DNA from 3 places in the Tardiphaga sp. 839_C3_N1_4 genome. Region 1 is predicted to be linked to each of the others. Evidence: predicted binding sites of a transcription regulator. Region 1 holds the regulator's gene; each other region holds the start of a gene.
What was found. Region 1 encodes PhoB, which activates phosphate uptake and scavenging genes when phosphate is short. Its sites were predicted from a motif close to TGTCATNNANCTGTCAT; they were not measured.

Region 1 (7,731 bases):
TTCTTCTTCTCTTCTGACTTCGCGCCCTGACAAGCCCCTCCAGGGCAATGCGTTTTGGGGTATTGTAACAATTACAGGGGACTGGCGTGGCAGACATGGCCGTACAGAGCTCTTCGATGGACGCTGCCGGACCTTATGATCGTGCGAAGGCTTTGAATGCCTTCAAGACCGGGGACCAGGCGTTCTACTGGATCACCCGCATTTCGGCTCTGTCCGTTCTGTTTATCCTCGGCGGCATCATTCTGTCGCTCATCGTTGGTGCGTGGCCGGCGCTTCGAGAATTCGGCTTCTCGTTCCTGACGACGCAGCGCTGGGCCCCGTCGGCTGATCCGCCGGTCCTCGGTGCACTCGGTCCGATCTACGGCACGCTGATCACCTCGGTGATCGCGATGGCGATCGCCATCCCGGTCGGCATCGGCATCGCGATCTTCCTCACCGAACTGTGCCCGAACTGGCTGCGCCGCCCGATCGGCATGGCGGTCGAGCTTCTCGCCGGTATTCCCTCGATCATCTACGGCATGTGGGGCTTCTTCGTGCTCGGCCCGTTCCTCGCCAACCACGTGCAGCCGTTCATGATCAGCGCCTTCGAAGGCGTCCCGGTCCTTGGCGTGATCTTCGCCGGCCCGCCGTCCTATCTCTCGCTGTTCAACGCGTCGCTGATCCTCGCCATCATGGTGCTGCCCTTCATCACCTCGATCTCGGTTGACGTGTTCAAGACGGTGCCGCCGGTGCTCAAGGAAGCCGCTTACGGCGTCGGCTGCACCACCTGGGAAGTCGTCCGCAACGTCGTCATCCCCTATACCCGTGTTGGTGTGATCGGTGGCGTCATGCTGGCGCTCGGCCGTGCGCTCGGCGAAACGATGGCGGTGACCTTCATCATCGGCAACTCGTTCCGTATCACGGGCTCGATCTTCGGCCCGGGCACCACGATCTCGGCAGCGATCGCCAGCGAGTTCGCGGAGAGCGACGGTCTGCATCAATCGGGTCTGATCCTGCTCGGTCTCCTGCTGTTCGTGCTGACATTCTTCGTGCTCTCGGCAGCGCGTCTGATGCTGCTGCGTCTGGAAAAGAAGGCGGGCAACTAATATGAACCCGATTTACGCTTCACGCCGTCGCAACGACATGATCATCCGTGGGCTCTGCATGGGTGCCGCTCTCTTTGGCGTCACCTGGCTCGCGCTGATCCTGTTCACGCTGTTCTACAACGGTATCGCCGGCATCAGCCTGCAGATCTTCACCCAGAACACGCCGCCGCCCGGCTCCATGGAAGGCGGCCTGCTCAATGCCATCGTCGGTTCGATCATCATGACCGTCATCGGCGTCGGCATCGGCGCGCCGCTCGGCCTGTTTGCCGGCACCTATCTCGCGGAATACGGCAAGCACGACAAACTTACCTCGGTGATCCGCTTCATCAACGACGTGTTGCTGTCGGCCCCGTCCATCATCATCGGCCTGTTCGTTTATGGTGCGGTGGTGGTTCCGATGGGCGGCTTCTCGGCTCTCGCCGGTTCGCTTGCGCTCGCCGTGATCGTGATCCCCGTCGTGGTTCGCACCACTGAAGACATGCTTGGTCTCGTGCCGAACCCGCTGCGCGAAGCGGCCTCGGCGCTCGGCCTGCCGCGCTCCCTGGTCATCAAGCGGATCGCCTATCGTGCAGCCCGCGCCGGTCTCATCACCGGCGTGCTGCTGGCGACCGCACGTGTTGCCGGTGAAACGGCGCCGCTGCTGTTCACCGCGCTGAGCAACCAGTTCTTCAGCCTCGATCTCACCAAGACGATGGCCAACCTGCCGGTGACCATCAACAACTTCGTGCAGAGCCCCTACGAGTACTGGAAGCAGCTCGCCTGGAGCGGTGCCCTGATCATCACCTTGACCGTACTTGCCCTTAACATTGGCGCGCGCATTCTCGGCGCCGAGAGGACAGCAAAATGAGTGAGCTTTCTGTGTCGTCTGGCGTTCCTTCCGTCTCGATGCCGCCGCCGTCGGCCCTGCAGGGCGAGACCCGTCCCAAGGTCACCGTGCGCGACCTGAACTTCTACTATGGCGAACACCACGCCCTGAAGAAGATCAACCTGACGCTGATGGCGAACCGGGTGACTGCGTTCATCGGCCCGTCGGGCTGCGGCAAGTCCACGCTGCTGCGTATCTTCAACCGCATGTATGACCTGTATCCCGGCCAGCGCGCCGAAGGTCAGCTCATGCTCGACAACCAGAACATTCTGGATCCAAAGCTGGATCTCAACCTGCTGCGCGCCCGCGTCGGCATGGTGTTCCAGAAGCCGACCCCGTTCCCGATGACGATCTATGAAAACATCGCCTTCGGTATCCGCCTCTACGAGAAGATCTCCAAGTCGGAGATGGACGTGCGCGTCGAGAGGGCGCTGCGCGGCGGTGCACTCTGGAACGAAGTCAAGGACAAGCTCAACGCGTCGGGCCTCAGCCTGTCGGGTGGTCAGCAGCAGCGTCTGTGCATCGCGCGCACCATCGCGGTGCGGCCGGAAGTGATCCTGTTCGACGAGCCGTGCTCGGCGCTGGACCCGATCTCGACCGCGAAGATCGAGGAGCTGATCGACGAGTTGAAGGATCAGTACACGATCGCGATCGTGACCCATAACATGCAGCAAGCCGCCCGCGTCTCCGACAGCACGGCCTTCATGTATCTCGGCGAGTTGATCGAATTCGATCAGACCAACAAGATCTTCACGTCGCCGACCGATCGCCGCACCCAGGATTACATCACCGGCCGCTTCGGCTGACGCGACATACTCGCGGGAGGAATTTGAGATGGCTTTTGAACATACCACCAAGGCTTTCGACGACGATCTGCAGGAGCTGACCCGTCTCGTCGCCGAGATGGGTGGCCTCGCGGAACGGCAGATCGTCGAATCCGTCGACGCGCTGATCCGCCGGGACGTCGCGCTCGGTGCGCGCGTCGTCGCCACCGACGCCGAGATCGACCAGTTGCAGCGCACGATCGAAGAGCGCGCCGTGCTGACCATCGCCAAGCGCCAGCCGATGGCTGTCGATTTGCGCGAGATCGTCGGCGCGCTGCGCGTCGCCACCGATCTGGAACGCATCGGCGATCTCTCCAAGAATATCGGCAAGCGCGTCAATGCACTCGACAGCGACTTCCATCCGCTGAAGCTCATCCGCGGCCTCGAACACATGACCGACCTCGTGACCACCCAGGTCAAGGCCGTGCTCGACGCCTATGCCGCACACGATCTGCCCGCTGCGATGACGGTGTGGAAGGGCGACGAGGAAATCGACGCGATCTGCACCTCGCTGTTCCGCGAACTCCTGACCTATATGATGGAAGACCCGCGTAACATCTCGTTCTGTATCCACCTGATGTTCTGCGCCAAGAACATCGAGCGGATTGGTGACCACGCCACCAACATTGCGGAAACCGTGTTCTACATGATCGAGGGTCAGCAGATCCTCGACAAGCGCCCGAAGGGCGACATGACCACATTCGCGAATACGCCGACGGTCTGAAGCGTGATCCGGAAAAGCGGAAGCCAGTCTTCCGCAAGGATCATGACCTAAAGGCTTTTCGGACGTCACTGAGGATATTGACCATATGGCTGTGAATGCACGCATTCTGGTGGTGGAGGACGAGGAAGCCCTCACGACGCTTCTTCGCTACAACCTCGACGCCGAAGGCTATGATGTTGAAACCGTCGCGCGCGGCGACGATGCCGATACCCGTTTGAAGGAGCGGGTGCCGGATCTCGTGGTGCTCGACTGGATGCTGCCGGGCCTGTCCGGCATCGAACTGTGCCGCCGTCTGCGCGCACGGCCTGAAACCAAGGCATTGCCGATCATCATGCTGACGGCGCGGGGCGAAGAGAGCGAGCGCGTTCGCGGTCTCGCCACCGGTGCCGACGATTACATCGTCAAGCCGTTCTCCGTGCCGGAGCTCCTGGCCCGCGTGAAGGGCCTGCTCCGTCGTGCAGCTCCCGAGCGTCTCGCCACCGTCTTGGCGTTTGGCGACATCGAACTCGACCGTGACAAGCGCCGCGTCGTGCGGTCCAGCCGCCCGATCGATCTCGGTCCGACCGAATATCGCCTGCTGGAGTTCTTCCTGGAACATCCGGGCCGGGTGTTCAGCCGTGAGCAGTTGCTCGACAGCGTCTGGGGCCGCGACATCTATATCGACGAGCGCACCGTCGACGTGCATATCGGCCGCCTGCGCAAGCTGCTCAATCCCGCCGGTGAGCCCGATCCAATCCGCACCGTGCGCGGCGCCGGCTATGCGCTGGACGATCGCTTCGACAAGGCGGCGGAGTAATACTCCGCTATCGACAGTTATTCTCGTCATGGCCGGGCTTGTCCCGGCCATCCACGTCTTTGTGTTCGGCCAAGACGTGGATACCCGGCATTCGCCGGGCATGACGGCGGAGAGGTCTCCGCTCACAATTCCCCCAAAACGAAAAATGCCCGGCTCATCACCGGGCATTTTCATTTGGTTTAGATGCTTTCCAGCTCAGCGCGTCGGCTTTGGGACCGCGCGGCGGCGGTCGCTGGCCGGCTGATAGGCGATACGCGAGTGATGCGCGCAATAGGGGGCGCCGGCCAGGGCCTTGCCGCCGCAGAAATAGAAGTCCGCGCTCGACGGATCGCCGATCGGCCAATGGCAGGTGGCTTCGTTGAGTTCGACCAGCGACAGGCGTTGGCTGATCGGCACGATGTTGTCATAGGCGATCGGGTCGGGCTCGGCCTCGATCTCGTAATTATGGGCCAGCGCGGTATTGCCGCGCGCCATCGGGCGGGCGACGCGTACCATCTGCTGCGCCGGGCGCGCCTTGCGCTGCCGCGGAGCTGCCGAGGAGGGGCTCTTGGCACGACCGGACAGGCCAAGGCGGTGAACCTTGCCGATCACGGCGTTGCGGGTCACGTTACCGAGTTCCGCAGCGATCTGGCTGGCGGAAAGGCCGCCTTCCCAGAGTTTCTTCAACTGTTCGACGCGATCGTCGGTCCATGTCATTACCGTCATCGCCGTTTTCCCTTCGTGAGCGCCGGCCTGACCGGGCAGCGCTGCGAGTTGAGACTTCAAAAATCCCTGCGGTCAGAATCCTTTAGCGCTCACCGGGCGCGAATTTCGCGTCCGGCTGTTACGCCGCACTGGATGTGTCAAAAGGATCTACCGCCGCACGAGATGTCGTATCCGACGAGGCAAAAGCTACAATATGCCGTGACTCGCGCGCAAGAGTCGGGCATGCCGCGTCCACATGCTTCTGCAAGTAAAGCTGCAAAATCGGCTTTTTCTGCGACTCCGTGTGACTCGAAAGCCGCAGTGCGCGGTTGACAGTCTTCACAGCACACATAGAATAATGCCCACGTGCCGCCCGAGAAGGGCGGCACGTTTCGTTTCTAGGGTCCGTTGTTCGATTTCGCACAGTTGTCATCGACGCGGCCGCAGTCTTTTCGATCGGATCGGTTATGACCAGCAACGCAACGTCTTCGCCCCTCTCTCAGGCTCACTTGCTGCCTGTTTTCGCGCGTGCGGATGTCGCTTTCGAGCGCGGTGAAGGCGCGTGGCTGATTGGAACCGATGGCGAGCGCTATCTCGATTTCACCAGCGGCGTCGCCGTGAACGCACTTGGCCATGCGCACCCACATATGGTCGCCGCATTGCAGGAGCAGGCCACCAAGCTCTGGCACATGTCGAACCTGTTCAAGAGCCCGGACGGCGAGCGCCTCGCGGCCCGGCTGTGCGAACAGAGCTTTGCCGACTTCGTGTTCTTCGCCAATTCGGGTGCGGAAGCGATGGAATGCGCGATCAAGGTGACCCGGCACTATCATTTCTCCAAAGGCCATCCCGAGCGCACGCGCATTATCACCTTTGAAGGCGCGTTCCATGGCCGGACCCTCGGCACGCTCGCCGCGACCGGCGCTGCCAAATATCTCGAAGGCTACGGCACGCCGCTCGACGGCTTCGACCAGTTGCCGCTCGGCGATATCGAAGCCGTGAAGAAGGCGATCGGTCCGAACACCGCCGGCATTCTCATCGAGCCGCTGCAGGGTGAAGGTGGCGTGCGTGCGCCGAGCAACGCGTTCTTCGGCGCATTGCGCGAACTCTGCGACAAGAACGGCATTCTGCTGATCTTCGACGAAGTGCAGACCGGCATGGGCCGCACCGGCGAACTGTTCGCCTATCAGCGCATCGGCGTGACGCCTGATGTGATGTCGCTGGCCAAGGCGCTCGGCGGCGGCTTCCCGATCGGTGCGTGCCTCGTCACGGCGGAAGCGGCCGAAGGCATGGCGCCCGGCTCCCATGGTTCGACCTTCGGTGGCAATCCGCTGGCGGTCGCTGCCGCGAATTCTGTGCTCGATATCATGCTGAAGCCCGGTTTCTTCGACCATGTGAAGAAGATGTCGCTGCTGCTGAAACAGAAACTCGCGGGTGTGGTCGATGGCCATCCAGATGTGCTCAGCGAAGTGCGCGGCGAAGGTCTTCTCATCGGCCTCAAGGCGGTCGTGCCGGCCGGTGATCTCGTTGCAGCACTGCGTGACGCCAAGCTGTTGACGGTTGGCGCCGGCGATAATGTCGTGCGCTTCCTGCCGCCGCTGATCGTCAGCGAGTCCGAGATCGAGCAGGCCGTGCAACGGCTGGAACAGGCTTGCGTGGCCCTCGGCTCATCCGCCAAAGCATCTGCAAAGACGCAGGGAGCCGCGTGATGAGCACGTCACCGCGGCACTTTCTCGATCTCACGGCCGTGCCGGCCAGCGAGTTGCGCAATATCATGAATGCGGCGGCTGCCATGAAGGCGAAGCTGAAGGGGCGGGATGGCACCAATGCCGAGCCCGATCGTCCGCTCAAGAACAAGACGCTGGCGATGATCTTCGAAAAGCCCTCGACGCGCACCCGTGTGTCGTTCGAGGTCGGCATGCGCCAGCTCGGCGGCGAAGTCGTGATGCTCACCGGCGCCGAAATGCAGCTCGGCCGCGGCGAGACCATTGCCGACACCGCACGCGTGCTGTCGCGCTTCGTCGACATCATTATGATCCGCATCCTCAATCATGACTCGCTGATGGAGCTCGCGGAAAATGCGACCGTGCCGGTCATCAACGGCCTGACGCGGTTCTCGCATCCCTGCCAGGTGATGGCGGATGTCATGACCTATGAGGAGCACCGCGGTCCGATCAAGGGACGCACCGTGGCCTGGACCGGCGATGACAACAATGTGCTGATGTCCTGGGCCCATGCGGCCGAGCGCTTCCAGTTCAAGCTCAATATCGCGACGCCGCCGCAGCTGTCGCCGAAGAAGCCGTTCAAGGACTGGGTCAAGGCGGCAAACGCGCCGATCACCTTCAGCGACGATCCCGATGCGATGGTGAAGGGCGTCGATTGCGTCGTCACCGACACCTGGGTGTCGATGGGCGACAAGGACGGCGAAACCCGCCACAACCTGCTCAAGCCCTATCAGGTCAATGCGCGCCTGATGTCGCTGGCCAAGCCCGATGCGCTGTTCATGCATTGCTTGCCCGCCCATCGCGGCGATGAGGTCACCGACGAGGTGATCGACGGTCCGCAGTCGGTGGTGTTCGACGAGGCCGAAAACCGTCTGCATGCGCAGAAGGGCATTCTGGCCTGGTGCCTCAACGCGGTGGCGTGATCTTTTCTTCCCCTCTCCCCCAGCGCAGCGAAGCTGCGCGCCGTGGGAGAGGGTGGATCGAACACGCGAAGCGGGTTCGAGACGGGAGAGGCATATCCACAAGCGCCGA
Region 2 (7,731 bases), 2.0 Mb from region 1:
TGCGATCTTCTCCGGAATTTGCCTGATCCTTTTCGCGATTGTCGGCGAGTTCCTGGTCGACTGGATGTGGTTCTCCGCGGTCGGCTTTTCGCAGGTTTTTTGGACATCGATCGGCGCGAAAGCCGCAGTCTTTTCCGTCGTCTTTGCGGCAACTGCCATCATCGTGTGGGCGAACGCCCGGGTGGCATTTTTTCTTGCCCGACGGCGGCGAGGCCGGCTTCCCGTTGGCTTCGACTGGAAACTCGCGGCCACTGCGGTGCCGCCCGATCCGTTCGAGTTCATACGCGATCGGTTGCCATGGCGCCTCGCCATCGCTGGCGGCGCCGGACTCCTCGCTCTGCTTGTCGCATGGGGGGAGGTCGGCAACTGGAACATCATTCTGCAGTTCCTCTATCACGTGCCATATGGCGCGAACGATCCGCTGTATGACAAGGATATTGGTTTCTATCTGTTTTCTCTGCCCGCCTATATCGCCATCAGGAATTGGGTAGTGCTAACGCTGTTCATGAGCGCGCTTTTCGCCGCAGTGATCTATTGGATGCATGGGCAGATCGAATACCAGGTCCAGCGGTGGTCGATATCACCGATAGCGGTTGCTCACGGCTCGGCGCTGCTTGGCTTGCTCTTTGCGGTGAAGGCATGGTCCTACGGGCTCGACCGCTATCTGCTGCTCTACGGAGACAATGGCGTAGTGGTTGGCGCGAGCTACACCGATGTCCAGGTGCAACTGCCCGTTCTCCGGTTACTGATCGGGCTTTCGATCGTCGCGGCATGCGCCGCGTGGGCGAACCTGTGGGCGCGCACTTACCGGCTCCCCACTGCCGCGATGTTGCTCGTCTTCGGCGGCGCTTTCCTGCTGTCCGGTGTGATCCCGACATTGTTTCAGCGCTTCTATGTGAAACCGAACGAACTGGAACTGGAACGGCCCTACATCGAACGCAGCATCCGCCTGACCAGGGAAGCCTATAATCTCGACCGGATCGCCGCCAAGCCCTTTCCTGCCGAACAGGACCTTACCTTCACGACACTCGAAGCCAACAAGGCGACCATCGAGAACATCAGATTGTGGGACGGGCAGCCGCTGGCGGATACCTACGCCCAGCTGCAGGAGATACGCACCTACTACAAATTAAGCGACCTGGATGTCGACCGCTACTGGCTTCGCGGCACCTACCAGAGCGTGATGCTGTCGGCACGCGAGCTCAGATCCTCACTGCTGCCGCCGAACGCCCAGACATGGGTCAACCTCCACCTGCTGTTCACCCACGGCAATGGAGCGGTGATGAGCCCGGTAATGCACAAGAGCGCTGAAGGGCTCCCGCTGCTTTACCTGCGGGATATTCCTCCCGTTGCGGATGGCGGCCCCGAAATCCGCGAACCGCGCATTTATTATGGACAAGAGGAGAGCAACTACGTTGTCGTCAGGACGACTACGCCGGAATTCGACTATCCGAAGGGGAGTGAAAACGTATACGCGGCCTACGATGGTTCCGGTGGCATACCGCTGACGGGGATGGTGCGAAAAATCATCTTCGCTCACCACTTCAACGATATGAACCTGCTGCTCTCCAGCTACATCACCGACGACAGCCGGATCATGATCCGGCGCAATATTGGGGAACGGCTACGCACGATCGCCCCGTTCCTCAGCCTCGACCACGATCCCTATCTGGTCGTCAGCGAGGGGCGGATGTTCTGGATCCAGGACGCCTATACAACCAGCGACTATTTTCCCTCAGCTCAGCCTGCGCCAGGCCGCAATCTGAACTACATCCGCAATTCCGTGAAGGCCGTCGTCGACGCCTATAACGGCAGTGTCGACTTTTATCTGATGGACCAGGCGGACCCGATCGCGGCCACCTACCAGCGAATCTTTCCGGGGCTATTCAAGCCGTTTGCAGCTATGCCGTCCGATCTGCAAAAGCACATTCGCTATCCAGAGGACCTCTTCCTGATTCAGGCGCAGCTTTACCAGACCTATCACATGGCATCTGCCGACGTTTTCTATAACCGAGAGGATCTTTGGCAGTTTCCGCGCCAGCCAGCCGGCGACGGCGTCGCGCCGATGGTTCCTTACTACATCGTGATGCGGCTGCCCGGAGAAACCCAGGCCGAGTTCTTTATCATGATCCCCATGGTGCCCAGCCGACGCGACAACATGATCGCATGGCTGGCAGCGCGCTGCGACGCTCCAGACTATGGAAAATTAATCGTCTACGAATTTCCCAAGGAGAAGCTCGTCTACGGACCGTTCCAGATCGAGGCGCGCATTCATCAGAACACGGAGATCTCCCAGCAAATATCGTTGTGGAACCAGATGGGTTCACGGGTGATCCGCGGAAACCTGCTGGTGATCCCGATCGAAAATTCGATCCTGTACGTGTCGCCGCTGTACCTGCGTGCGGTCCACGGACACTTGCCCGAGCTCAAGCGCGTGATCGCCGCCTACGGCGAGCATGTCGTCATGAAAGAGACGCTTGCCGAGGCCTTGTCCGCGCTTTTCATCGAAACTAACGCGTCGCCGGCATCGCTGGGTGCTGCAACGGAAATGCCACGTGCGAGCCCTGCGGAAAACAGGGCGCAGGAGGCGCTTGATCGCTATAACGAGGCAATGAAGCTGTTGAGGTCTGGGGATTGGGCAGGCTTCGGCCTGCAGATCGACGCGATGCGCGGTCTTTTGGAGAAAATGAGCCGGGAATCGGCCGGACACTGACCAACGCCGGCTAATTGTCATTCGGCAAAGAGATGCGCGTCCCGCAACCAAGATTCCAGGTGCATCCCAAGCAAGGTTCAAGCCCAAAGCGATTGGCACTTGCTGAGGAAGGTGCCTCTGTGCAAGACGGTTACTCTCCGAAGTGTGATAAGAGGAATCTCCCCGTGTCAGCCTCTCTTGATGGCGAAATTCGCGACGGTCGTCATCATATGCGGGTCCGCGTTTATTTCGAAGATACTGACGCCGGCCAGATTGTTTATCACGCAAACTTTCTGCGTTTCATGGAACGCGGCAGAACGAATTACTTGCGTTTGCTCGGAACGAGTCAACAAGAGCTGCTGAAAGAAGCGCGAGAGGATACGCCCGGCTTTGCCTTCGTTGTTCGTTCGATGAAAATTGATTTTCTAAAACCGGCAGTCCTGGACGATCTGCTTGACGTCGTCACGGTTCCACAAGAGGTGAGGGGCGCTTCGATCCTGCTCGGGCAGGAAGTGCGCCGCGGCGATGAGTTGCTGCTTGAGGCCAAGGTCAAGGTGGCCTTCGTGTCCGGCGGCCGCGCCAAGCCGATTCCGAAGGCGCTGCGGATCGCCATGAAGGCCGATCAGATTTAGCAATCGCCCCATAGGTGAAACGGCATCGACTCCGCATGCGGCAAGGCTACAATCTTGGCATATCGCAAAGCCGAGGGTCCCATGTCGCGTCCACCGTTTCCGCCCTTCACCCGAGAGACCGCCGCCCAGAAGGCCCGCATGGCCGAGGATGCCTGGAATTCACGCGATCCGGTGAAAGTGTCGCTCGCCTATACCGAGGACTCGACCTGGCGCAATCGCGGCGAGTTCTTTCAGGGGCGCCCGGCGATCGTCGAATTCCTCACCCGTAAATGGGCAAAGGAGCACGAATATCGGCTGATCAAGGATTTGTGGGCGTTCGACGGCAATCACATTGCCGTGCGCTTTCAATATGAATGGCATAACGACGCGGGCAACTGGCATCGCTCCTATGGCAATGAGCAATGGGAGTTTGACGAGGCCGGCCTGATGCGCCGCCGCGAGGCGAGCATCAACGATGTGGCCATTGCTGAGAAGGATCGCCGTTTCCTGTGGCCGGCGCCGGGGCCGCGTCCGGCCGATGTGCCGGGTCTCGGCACCGACCCGTTCTAACTAAAGCGAACCGCTATCGACCACGAATTCGACGCGCTCGGCGACGAAGCGCGAATGCGTAGCGCTGAGCGGCGTGCCGTCGGCATCCACATCGATGGAATCGACAATCAAGATCGGACGCCCGAGTGCGACACCAAGCCGTGTCGCATCGGTCGCGTCGATGATCCCCGCGGTGACCTTCGTCGAGGCGCGGCGATAGTCCTTGATGCCGTAATGCGCCAGGGCCTTAGTCATCGAGCGCACGCGCTCATAGACCTTGCCGAAATCGGGAAAGCGTTCGGCCGACAGCCAGTTGGTGCCGACGCAGATCGGCGTCTTGTCCGCCAACCGCAAGGCTTCAATGCGGATCAGCGGAGCGCCGGCTTTGAGGCCAAGCTGCCTTGCGAGATCGCGTGTTGCCACATCGTCCCAGGCTCCGATCAATTGCGCTTGCGGCTCGCGCCCGCCGGCACCGGCAATTTCCGAGAAGCGCGTGCGTGATCGCAGGGGATATGCAAGCTTTGGCGATTCCACATAGGTGCCGCTGCCGCGCTCGGCGCGCACCAGGCCGCGTTCGGCCAGGGTCGCGAGGGCGCGGCGCACGGTGTGGCGATTGACGCGGTAGATGTCAGCCAGTTCAGTCTCGCCGGGCAGCTTTTCGCCAGCACCATAGCGGCCATCTGCAATGCCGCGCTCGATGCCGTCGGCCACATGCCGCCAAAGTGCCACGCCTGTTGGCTTGTCCTGAATGGTCACAAAATCGGTCCCGGAATGATGTCGACCACGCATTAGCGAAAAATCGTGCCGCTGTCACGAAACGGTCATTGCCTCCGCCTATAAAGTTGTCTAGTAAATCATACAACTTGTTGAGCGACGGTGACATGACTTCATCCTCCCTGAACCACCAGCAGGCCCGACGCCGTGAGGCGATGGGGGTGCTTGGGCACTGCGCCACGGCGGATATCGCCGGTTATCTCGATGCAGTGGCTGTTCCCGCCCATGAACAACTGCGTCAGCCGGAGAACGGCCTAGTGATGCTGCGCGGCCGGATCGGCGGCGATGGCGCGCCATTCAATCTCGGCGAAGCGACCGTGTCGCGTGCCGCTGTACGGCTTGCCAGCGGTGAGGTCGGCTTCGGCTACACACTGGGCCGTGACGGCGCGAAGGCGCACCTGATCGCGCTCTGCGATGCACTCATCCAGACCAGTGAATTTTCAGATGCTGTCGAGAGCAAGGTGCTGACGCCGCTGCGTGCGCGCGTCGTCGCCGATGTCAAGCGGAAGGCCGCAGAGACCGCAGCGACCAAAGTCGATTTCTACACGCTCGTGCGCGGGGAGGGCTGATCATGACGACAGTTGCGGAAATGCCGGCCGGTTTCGCGGATAAGGTCCTCGCAGCGCAATCGACCTTCCGTTCGGTGATGGATGCGATGGCGCGTCCCGGCACCGTGCAGCGGATTCAGGCTGTTTCGGGCGTACCTGCGCCGATGATGCGCGGCGCGGCCGCTATCGCGCTCACGCTGTTCGATCAGGACACGCCGGTGTGGCTCGATAGCAAGTTGGCGGCGACGATGGATGTTGCCAAGTGGATCAAGTTTCACACCAGCGCGCCGGTCATCGCCGATCCCGCCGTGTGTGCCTTCGCCGTGGTGGCTGATGCTGCCGCGCTGCCGTCCTTCGAGCACTTCGCCTTCGGCACCGGCGAATATCCGGATCGCTCCACCACGATCATTCTGCAGGTGGCGAGCCTGACTGAAGGCCCTGCCTATGAGCTGCGCGGCCCCGGTATCGATGGTGCCACAATCCTGCGTGCTGCGATCGGCGTGCCGGATCTGCTAGATCGCCTTGCGCTGAATGCCTCGCTGTTTCCCCGCGGCATCGACCTCGTGCTGGTGTCCGGCGAATCCATTGTCGCGCTACCGCGTACCACGCGTCTTGTCGCGAAGGAGGGCTGAGCATGTATGTCGCCGTCAAGGGTGGCGAACGCGCCATCGAGAATGCGCATCGTCTGCTCGCTCATGAACGCCGCGGCGATCGCGACGTGCCGGAAATATCGCTGGCGCAGATCTCCAATCAGCTCGGTCTCGCCGTCGATCGCGTGATGACCGAAGGCTCGCTCTATGACCGCGAGCTCGCGGCGCTGGCCATCAAGCAGGCACGCGGTGACATGATCGAGGCGATCTTCCTGCTGCGCGCCTTCCGCGCGACGCTGCCGCGGTTCGGTTCGAGTGAGCCCGTCGATACGTCGCAGATGCAGGTGCGTCGCCGCGTCTCCTCGACCTTCAAGGACATGCCGGGCGGCCAGGTGCTTGGCCCGACCTTCGACTATACGCATCGTTTGCTCGATCCGGTGCTGACCGGCGAATCCTCGCCCGAGCAGCCGGCCATGACCGATGTAGAGCCGGGTGTGATGCCGCGCGTCACCGATATTCTTGGCCGCGACGGCCTGATCGAAGCCTCGCCCGCAGAAGATCCCGAAAAGCCTGTCGGCGATCTCACGCGCGACGCGCTGAGCTTCCCGGCAGACCGTGATCTGCGCTTGCAGAATCTCGCGCGGGCCGATGAAGGCTTTCTTCTGTCGCTCGGCTATTCATCGCAGCGCGGCTATGGCCGCAACCATCCTTTCGCAGGTGAAATCCGCCTCGGCGAGGTCGAGGTTGAATTCATGGCCGAGGATGTTGGCTTCGCGGTGCCGCTGGGATCGATCACGCTGACCGAATGCCAGATGGTCAATCAGTTCAAGGGCTCGGATACCGAGGCGCCGTGTTTCACGCGCGGCTATGGCCTCGCTTTCGGCCAGAGCGAACGCAAGGTGATGTCGATGGCACTGGTCGACCGCACGCTGCGCGCGCGCGAGCTTGGCGAGGACATCAAGGCGCCAGCACAGGACGAGGAATTCGTCATGTCGCATTCCGACAATGTGCAGGCGACCGGCTTCGTCGAGCATCTGAAGCTGCCGCATTACGTCGACTTCCAGTCCGAGCTCGGCCTACTCCGCAAGCTGCGCAAGGAATTCGCCGACGCCAACGAGACGCCAGTTGCTCTTCAGGAGGCCGCGGAATGAACGCGCCGACATATAATTTCGCTTATCTCGACGAGCAGACCAAGCGGATGATCCGCCGCGCCATTCTCAAGGCCATTGCGATCCCCGGCTATCAGGTGCCGTTCGCCAGCCGGGAAATGCCGATGCCTTACGGTTGGGGCACCGGCGGCGTGCAGGTCACGGCGGCGATCCTCGGCCCCATCGACAAGCTCAAGGTGATCGATCAGGGCTCCGACGATACGACCAATGCGATCTCGATCCGCAAGTTCTTCGAGAAAACTGCCGGCGTTGCGGTGACCACGAGCACGGGCGATGCGACGGTGATCCAGACCCGGCACCGCATTCCCGAAGCGACGCTGCAGGCGCATCAGGTGCTGGTCTATCAGGTGCCGATCCCGGAGCCGCTACGCTATCTCGAGCCGCGCGAGACCGAAACGCGGCGCATGCATGCGCTCGCCGAATACGGGCTGATGCATGTGAAGCTCTATGAGGATATCGCGCGCTTCGGCCATATCGCGACGTCCTATGCCTATCCGGTGAAGGTCAATGCGCGCTATGTGATGGATCCGTCGCCGACGCCGAAATTCGACAATCCGAAGATGGACAATTGCGTGGCGCTGCAGCTGTTCGGCGCCGGCCGCGAGAAGCGGATCTATGCGATCCCGCCTTACACATCGGTTGTGTCGCTGGATTTCGAGGATCATCCATTCGAGCCCTACAAGCACAAGGCCTGCTGCGCGCTGTGCAACGCCGGGGATTCCTATCTCGACGAGATCGTCACCGACAACAAGGGCAGCCGGATGTTCGTCTGCTCCGACACCGATTATTGCGAAACGC
Region 3 (7,731 bases), 2.4 Mb from region 1:
AAGACAAGACCGGCATAAGGCAGCAGGTTTTCGCGGCCCTCCTTCTGCAGTCCCATCGCATCGGGGAACACCGATAGTGGATAGGCTTCGGCAAGATCCGCGACCGCGTCGAAACTGCGCCGCTCCAGCAGTTCATCGACCTTGGCATCGGCTGCCGCGGCGAAGCCGTCACGCAGTTGCTTCATCACCGCGGGCGACAGGACCTTGTTGAGTACCGCGCGCGTGCGCGTATGCGCTGGCGGATCGGCTTCAAGGATGAGGCTCTGCGGACGCCACGGTTTTTCCCTGGCAAAGTCGCTAAGACCCACGCCGCGGCTCGAGCAGAACGTCGCGGGATCGTTCAGGACTGCATGAACTTCGGCATAGCGCGCGACCGCGTAGACGTTCCATTTGTCGAGATACACCACGGGCCCGGCTTCACGCAGCACCTCGTGGGTGGGGTGAGGATCGGCGAAGAAGTCCATGGCGAAGGGATCGACGTCGAGGTGGACGACGGGCTGAGACGATGCGTCGTTCGGCAGGGCTCCGCCAAAGGACAGCACCGGCGGGGTGTGGGGCGATGCCGTCGTGACCGTGGCAACCATGTGAATCTCCCATATTTTCTTGTTGGCAATTGTGGCTGCGTGTCTCTATTCCTCAGGACCATGTGATCTCGCCGATTTCGACGACGTCACGCTGGCAGGCAGGATCGTGGTGCATGAGCAAGAATGGATCGGGAAAAACGGTTCGAAAGCCCGCCAAGACGAAAGTGACAAAGGTCAATGTCAGGACTGTCGCCGCGAGAGCGCCCGCTTCGAAAGGCGGGCAGTTGCTCGATCTTGAGCGCTATGTACCGGCCTTCATCACCTTCATTGCAAACAAGCTCTCGCGCAACGCGACCGCGCTCTATCAGAAGCGCTTTGGCGTGAATGTTACCGAGTGGCGCATCATGTCGCTGCTGGCGATCGAGCCCGGCATTCCCGCCTCGCGCATCTGCCACGTCATCGGCTTCGACAAGGGACCGGTCAGCCGCACGCTTGCCATGCTGGAAGAGCGCGGCCTGGTCGCCATCAATGCCGACCCGGACGACGCGCGCACCCATTCGATTACGCTGACCACGAAGGGTCGCACGACCCATGACGCCGTTATCGTGACCGCGCTGGAACGCGAGCGAAAGCTGCTGTCCTGTCTGGATGAAAGCGAACGCGAAGTGCTGATCGACTTGCTGCGACGCATTCACGGCAATCTCGGCGCGGTAACCGGCTAGGCCACCACGCGTTACTCGCGCGTCATCAATCGCTGTCCCGCACAAGCGGTCCACCATCGTTTCTCTCCCTGCAGGGCCCGGCAGTTGACTGCTCTCGCATGCGCCCTCTTTGGAAAGGCTCTCACGAATTAGTTGCCTAGGCAACATAAATATCGGGACGGTTTGTCAGGAGAGGACAAGGATTTTCTGCCACGATCGCAAACGTGCACTGCGGCACGCCCGTTGCCGGATTTCACAGAGATTGTTAGAGGAAACCGATGACCTTGCCCCTCGCGCCCCATTCCGCCGACGCGCTGCTGTTCGATCTCGGCCGTGTCGTCATTGATTTCGATATCGAGCGAACGGTGGCCGCATGGGCCGAACGCGCCGGGTGCAAGCCGGCGGATATGCTGGCGCGCTTCGTTCGCGACGAGACGTTCTGGCGTTATGAGACCGGCCTGATCAGTGACGAAGAATTCTTCTCATTGCTGCGGAAATCGCTGGGCGTCACGCTCTCTGACGCAGAGCTTCTTGCAGGCTGGAATGCCACGTTTATTGGCGAAATGCCCGGCATCGCACCGCTGCTCACGCGGGCTGCGGCGCGCTTGCCGCTCTACGCCTTCTCAAACACCAACACCGCCCATGTCGCGCATTTCTCACAGCACTACGCCGAGGTGCTCTCGCATTTCCGTGAGATATTCCTCTCGTCGACAATCAAGCTGCGCAAACCTCATGCGGATGCCTACCAGCACGTGATCTCGGCCATCGGCGTCCCCGCTGAGCGCATCGTCTTCTTCGATGACCTGAAAGAAAATATCGAGGGCGCTCGCGCCTGCGGATTGCAGGCGGTGCATGTGACCTCGCCGACATCGGTCGCCGAGGCGCTCAAGGCACTCGGGCTTTAGGTCCGCGAGATGCGCTGGAAGGCGATGCTGGTGAGCACGCCGAGCAGTGCCCAGAACAGCAGGCTGGTCAGGACCGCCGCAACCACGAAACTGTGCGACAGCGCTTCGGGGACATCCGTATGGCCAGCCGGTGCCTGCGGGGCTCCGATCAGATGCGGCAGCACGATCAGGCCGAGGCCGAGAATGGCGGCCCATGACGCCTTGCGGAACACCAGCAGGCCGAGCCCGGCTGCGGTGGCGCAGGCGGTGCCGATCCACCAAGTCTGACGCAGTGTGAGGTCGGCGACAGGCATTCCAGGCAGCTCCGGCGGCAGGCCGAGGCCGGGCGCCGCCGTGAAGACAACGAAACCGCCGAGACCCCAGAACAGCCCTTCCCGCCAGCTCACGGCCCGGCCGCGCAGCGCGAAGATGCCGGCCAGCAGCAACGCGAAGCCGATGGCCGTCAGGATATTGGCGCCCGTAGTGAAGGCATTGCGCTGCAAGCCCTCGGCAGGCTCCCATTCGGCCTCATGACTATAGGCGGCGGCGCCATGGTCGTGCATATGGGCGGGCTGCGCGGCAGCCGTCGGCGCAGAAGCAGCAGGAGCTTCCGCCTTGCGCTCATAAACTTCGCTTTTCTGGATCAGGGGAATGGTCCCGACCATCTGGGCGCCGGTGATGGCAGCGCCAGTGATCACGCCAGCCAGCGCTGCCGAGAAAACGATCGACCTGAAAACGGACATGTCTCAGTGGCAGGGGAATGCGTTGGCGTGGCGCGTGTCGTGGGCCGCATTGTGGACGGCGCTGATATGCGAGAAGCCGACCACACCGACGATGAACAGACCGAGCGCCATGGCCAGAACGGCCTGCACGACGACATTGACGTCGGTGGTAACGGCGGAGATCTGGGCGGTCTGGGTCTGTTGCATCGGAATCCTCACGAAATAGAGGGGCAATTTAGCCGAGTTGCCCACGCGGCGCGACCGTTAATTTTGCATCGCGCGGGCGAGATCGCGGCTGGTCAGATGAAAATTCGCATCCGCCGCCACCGAGGCCTGCGCGAGTTTGACACTGGCCGCCGCCTGGAACACCGCTCTGTGGTCTTGAAAATAGGCCGCGCAGTCCTCCGGCGACGGGTAGCGTCGGAGCAGCGTCCGGAACGCATGACGGTGCACCATGCACAGCCCGCGATGGCTGGACGGCCGGAATGCCAGCGCATCGACATCGGCCCGCCAGACGGGCGCTTCATCGTCGGTTGCGGCGTGGTTGTCGGTCATGATCGCCAATGTCTATCGTGTTTCCCTGCCCTGCCAAAGCGGCTCTGGTTTTGCGTCCGCTCCCGCTCTCCGCTATGACGGGCGCCCACACTGCCGGAGATCCCCGCGATGGCCCTGATGCCGGTTACCGATGCCATGGCCGCGATTCTCGCGAGCGCCGATGCGCTGCCTGAGGAGATGGTGCCGCTGGAAGACGCGTTCCACCGCGTGCTTGCCCGCGACATCGCTTCGCTGCGCACGCAGCCACCGGAGCCGATGTCAGCGATGGACGGCTATGCGGTGCGCGCCGCCGATGCGACTTTGGGCGCCAAGCTCCGCGTGATCGGCGAGATCGCCGCAGGCAAGCCGTTCGACCGTCCGCTGCAGACCGGCGAAGTCCTGCGGATCTTCACCGGCGGCGTGTTGCCCGCTGGCGCCGACGCCGTGGTGATCCAGGAAGACACCGCGCGGGATGGCGATATCGTCGGGATCAACGAGGCCGCGATTTCCGGCAAGCATATCCGCCCGGCCGGCGTCGATTTCAACGAAGGTGATGTCCTGCTCCGCGCCGGCACCCGCCTCACCGACCGCGATCTGGCGCTTGCCGCCGGCATGAACCATCCGTCACTGCCCGTGCGGCGACGGCCGGTCGTTGCCGTGCTCGCCACCGGCGACGAACTGGTCATGCCCGGTGCGGTCCCCGGCCCCGGCCAGATCGTGCTCTCCAATGGCTTCGCGCTGCGTGCGCTGGCCCGGGCCGAAGGCGCCGAGGTGATCGATCTCGGTATCGCCATCGACACGCTGGAGGCGACCATGTCAGCCATTCAGCACGCGATCGATCTGAACGCCGACCTGCTGATCACCACCGGCGGCGCGTCAGTCGGTGATCATGACCTCGTGCAGCAATCCCTGATCAATGCCGGCGTCGAGATGGCGTTCTGGCGCATCGCCATGCGGCCCGGCAAACCGATGATGCACGGACGCCGCCAGGGCATGCGCGTCATCGGCCTGCCCGGCAATCCCGTCTCGTCCTATGTCTGCGGCTTCCTGTTCATGGTGCCGCTGCTGCGCGCGCTATCCGGCCGAAACGAGGTCGCTCACACGCTCGAACCCGCGGTGCTCGGCCGCGACCTCGCCGCCAACGACCAGCGCGAGGATTACCTGCGCACGCGTCTGGAAACCCGTGGCGACGGCACCGTTGTGGCGACGCCAGTGATGAAACAGGACTCGTCGCTGCTGGGAAATCTGGCTGTTGCCGAAGGACTTCTGATCCGCAAGCCATTCGCGCCGGCCGCGGCTGCCGGCGATTCATGCGCCATCATTCGACTGCCAACCTAGCGGCGCCCCCTCATAGAACGACGCCGCGTTCGGAACTCTCACCTGCGGCATGCTTCCAAACCTTTTTCCTGACTGAGATACCTCAACGCGGTTTCAGTCACTGAATTGTCACGTAACGCAGCGAGAGATCGCAGCGAAACAAGATCGGTGGACAAATGGACTATTTCAAACGCTTCAATTTCCTGTTTGCGATGCCAACATTCGACGCCGACGATCTTGAGGGCATTCGCCTCAATCAGATCGTCGATGAGATCGAGCGTTCCGGCTTCGAGGTCGTCAAGGCGCGCAAACTCGAAGACGCCACGATCGCGGTCCAGACCGACGCAGCGATCGGCTGCATGGTGGTCGACTGGGGCAAGAAGGGCCTCGAAGGCAAGACCGCGGCGCTGATCAACCTGATGCGTAAACGCGGCCTCGATTTCCCCATCATCCTGCTGATCCGTCGCAAGCGGTTTGAAGACGTGCCGGTCGAGGTGCTCGATTTCATCGACGGCTATGTGTTCCTCTCAGAAGAAACCCCGCCCTTCATCGCCAAGAACCTGATCAGCCGGTTGAAGCAATATGCCGAGACGCTGAAGACGCCCTTCTTCGGCGCACTGGTCGACTATGCCGAAGAAGGCAACCAGCTCTGGACCTGCCCCGGGCACAATGGCGGCGTGTTCTACAGCCGCAGCCCGATCGGCCGCGTGTTCATGGAACATCTCGGCGAAGCGGTGTTCCGCGACGACCTCGACAATTCGGTGCTCGATCTCGGCGATCTGCTGACCCATGAAGGCCCTGCTTTGCAGGCGCAGAAGGAAGCCGCGCAGATTTTTGGCGCGGAGAAAACCTACTTCGTGCTCAACGGCACCTCGACCTCCAACAAGGTCGCGCTATCGGCTTTGGTCACCGATGGCGACCTCGTGCTGTTCGATCGCAACAACCACAAGGCGGCTTTGCACGGCGCATTGATGATTTCAGGCGGTGTGCCGATCTATGTGCCGACGACGCGCAATCCCTGGGGCCTGATCGGGCCGATGAACTGGGATGCGCTCGACGAGGACGCGCTGCGCGAGTGCATCCGCATCAATCCGCTGGTCACCGACAAAGATGCCTGGAAGCGCGAGCGTCCGTTTCGCGTGGCAGTGATCGAACAATGCACCTATGACGGCACCATCTACAGCGCCGAGATGATCATCGCGCGCATCGGCCATCTCTGCGATTACATCCTGTTTGACGAAGCGTGGGCGGGTTTCATGAAATTCCACCCGCTCTATGCCGGCCGCTTCGCCATGGGGCTCAAGGAGCTCGGCCCGGATTCGCCGGGCATCATCGCGACGCAGTCGACCCACAAGCAGCTCGCGAGCTTCTCGCAGGCGTCGCAGATCCACATGAAGGACCGGCATATCCGCGGGCAGAAGCGCCGTGTCGAGCATCGGCGCTTCAACGAAAGCTTCATGCAGCACGCCTCGACCTCGCCCTTCTACCCGCTGTTCGCATCATTGGATGTCGGCGCGCAGATGATGAAGGGCCGCTCCGGCGAAGTGTTGTGGGACGACACGATCCGGCTTGGCATCGAGCTGCGCAAGAAGATGCGCGCCGTCCGCCGCGAATTCGAGGAGAAGGAAACCCGCACTGAGCGCCGCTGGTTCTTCGAACCCTTCGTGCCCGAGCGCGTCGCTATTCCAGACGCATCCAGCGAAGGCGCTGTTCACAACGTGCCATGGGAAAGCGTCGGCACGGACCAGCTCGCCACCAATCCGTCCTATTGGCAGCTTGCACCTGACGCCGCCTGGCATGGCTTCCCCGGTATGGAAGCCGGTTTCACCATGACCGATCCCAACAAGCTGACGGTGCTGACACCCGGCTTCGATCGCACCACCGGCGCCTATGCCGATCACGGTATCCCTGCTCCGGTGGTGGCCCAGTTCCTGCGCGAGAACCGCATCGTGCCCGAGAAGAACGATCTCAACTCGCTGCTCTTCCTGCTGACGCCCGGCGTGGAAGCCAGCAAGGCCGGCACGCTGATCAGCGGTCTCGTGGCGTTCAAGAAGCTACACGACGACAACGCGCTGCTGGAAGACGTCATCCCGGAATTCGCGCGGCGCAGGCCGGCGCGTTATGCGGGCATACGCCTGCGGGATCTGTGCGGCGACATGCACCGGTTCTTCCGCGAGGCCAATGTGAGCGAACTCCAGACCAAACAGTTCGCCGCCGATCACTTGCCGGAGATCGCCATGTCGCCCCATGATGCCGCGCGCTGTCTGGTGCGCAACGACGTCGACTACCTCCCTATCGATGAGATCTTCGGGCGGGTCGCGACGACGCCGTTCGTGGTCTATCCGCCCGGCATCGCCACGATCGTGCCGGGCGAGCGGCTCACCGAACGCTCCAAGCCGATGATCGATTACCTCAAGATGTTTGAGACCTGCTTCAACACCTTCCCGGGCTTCGACGTCGAAATCCAGGGCATCTACCGCAAGGTCGACGCCAATGGCCGGATCCGACTTTACACTTATGTGGTCTCCGAATAGGGAGCACGTAAGGAGCCTGATTTGCAAACGGAACTCGAACAGCCGGTCGTCATACGACCCTCGCGCGACACCGACGTCGATGCCATGCTGGCGATCTATCGCCGGCACATCCGGCAAGGCGTCGAGGAAGGCGTCAGCGACGCCGACACGCCGCAGCCCGACGATCTCAGAGACCGGCGCAAGAATCTGCGCAGCAAGCGATTTCCGCACCTCGTCGCCACGCAAGGCGGCGAGGTCGTGGGCTACGCCTATGTGGTGCTGTTCCGCAAGCGACCGGCCTATCGCTACACGGTCAAGCATTCGATCTACATCCACCACGGACATGTCGGCCGAGGCATCGGCCGCCTGTTGATGCGCGAACTGATCGACGTCTGCGCGGCGGCCGGCTTCCGGCAGATCATCGGCTATATCGATGCCGACAACACGGCCTCCCTCGGCCTTCATGAGAGCTTCGGCTTTGCCCGCGTCGGCTTGCTGCCCGGCGTCGCCTATCGCTCCGGCCGCTGGGCCGACAC

Region 2: a site for PhoB is predicted at 4,661-4,677, ahead of phnF (phosphonate metabolism transcriptional regulator PhnF). Genes of this name have one in related genera too.
Region 3: a site for PhoB is predicted at 4,799-4,815, ahead of AB8A38_RS06350 (Orn/Lys/Arg decarboxylase N-terminal domain-containing protein). Genes of this name have one in related genera too.

Annotation. Positions count from the first base shown of each region.
Region 1 covers NZ_JBPWQD010000001.1:3,643,628-3,651,358, reverse strand. The annotation lists gene pstC (phosphate ABC transporter permease subunit PstC) at 87-1,085, shown strand; gene pstA (phosphate ABC transporter permease PstA) at 1,087-1,932, shown strand; gene pstB (phosphate ABC transporter ATP-binding protein PstB) at 1,929-2,756, shown strand; gene phoU (phosphate signaling complex protein PhoU) at 2,785-3,498, shown strand; gene phoB (phosphate regulon transcriptional regulator PhoB) at 3,590-4,294, shown strand; gene AB8A38_RS17490 (GcrA family cell cycle regulator) at 4,490-4,999, opposite strand; gene AB8A38_RS17485 (aspartate aminotransferase family protein) at 5,446-6,684, shown strand; gene argF (ornithine carbamoyltransferase) at 6,684-7,622, shown strand.
Region 2 covers NZ_JBPWQD010000001.1:5,631,196-5,638,926, forward strand. The annotation lists gene AB8A38_RS26980 (UPF0182 family membrane protein) at 1-2,713, shown strand, start outside; gene ybgC (tol-pal system-associated acyl-CoA thioesterase) at 2,878-3,324, shown strand; gene AB8A38_RS26990 (nuclear transport factor 2 family protein) at 3,406-3,873, shown strand; gene phnF (phosphonate metabolism transcriptional regulator PhnF) at 3,874-4,608, opposite strand; gene phnG (phosphonate C-P lyase system protein PhnG) at 4,734-5,195, shown strand; gene phnH (phosphonate C-P lyase system protein PhnH) at 5,198-5,806, shown strand; gene AB8A38_RS27010 (carbon-phosphorus lyase complex subunit PhnI) at 5,809-6,915, shown strand; gene AB8A38_RS27015 (alpha-D-ribose 1-methylphosphonate 5-phosphate C-P-lyase PhnJ) at 6,912-7,731, shown strand, end outside.
Region 3 covers NZ_JBPWQD010000001.1:1,252,756-1,260,486, forward strand. The annotation lists gene AB8A38_RS06315 (cytochrome P450) at 1-464, opposite strand, end outside; gene AB8A38_RS06320 (MarR family winged helix-turn-helix transcriptional regulator) at 698-1,246, shown strand; gene AB8A38_RS06325 (HAD-IA family hydrolase) at 1,504-2,130, shown strand; gene AB8A38_RS06330 (CbtA family protein) at 2,127-2,852, opposite strand; gene AB8A38_RS06335 (CbtB domain-containing protein) at 2,856-3,038, opposite strand; gene AB8A38_RS06340 (hypothetical protein) at 3,096-3,395, opposite strand; gene AB8A38_RS06345 (molybdopterin molybdotransferase MoeA) at 3,495-4,703, shown strand; gene AB8A38_RS06350 (Orn/Lys/Arg decarboxylase N-terminal domain-containing protein) at 4,859-7,216, shown strand; gene AB8A38_RS06355 (GNAT family N-acetyltransferase) at 7,238-7,731, shown strand, end outside.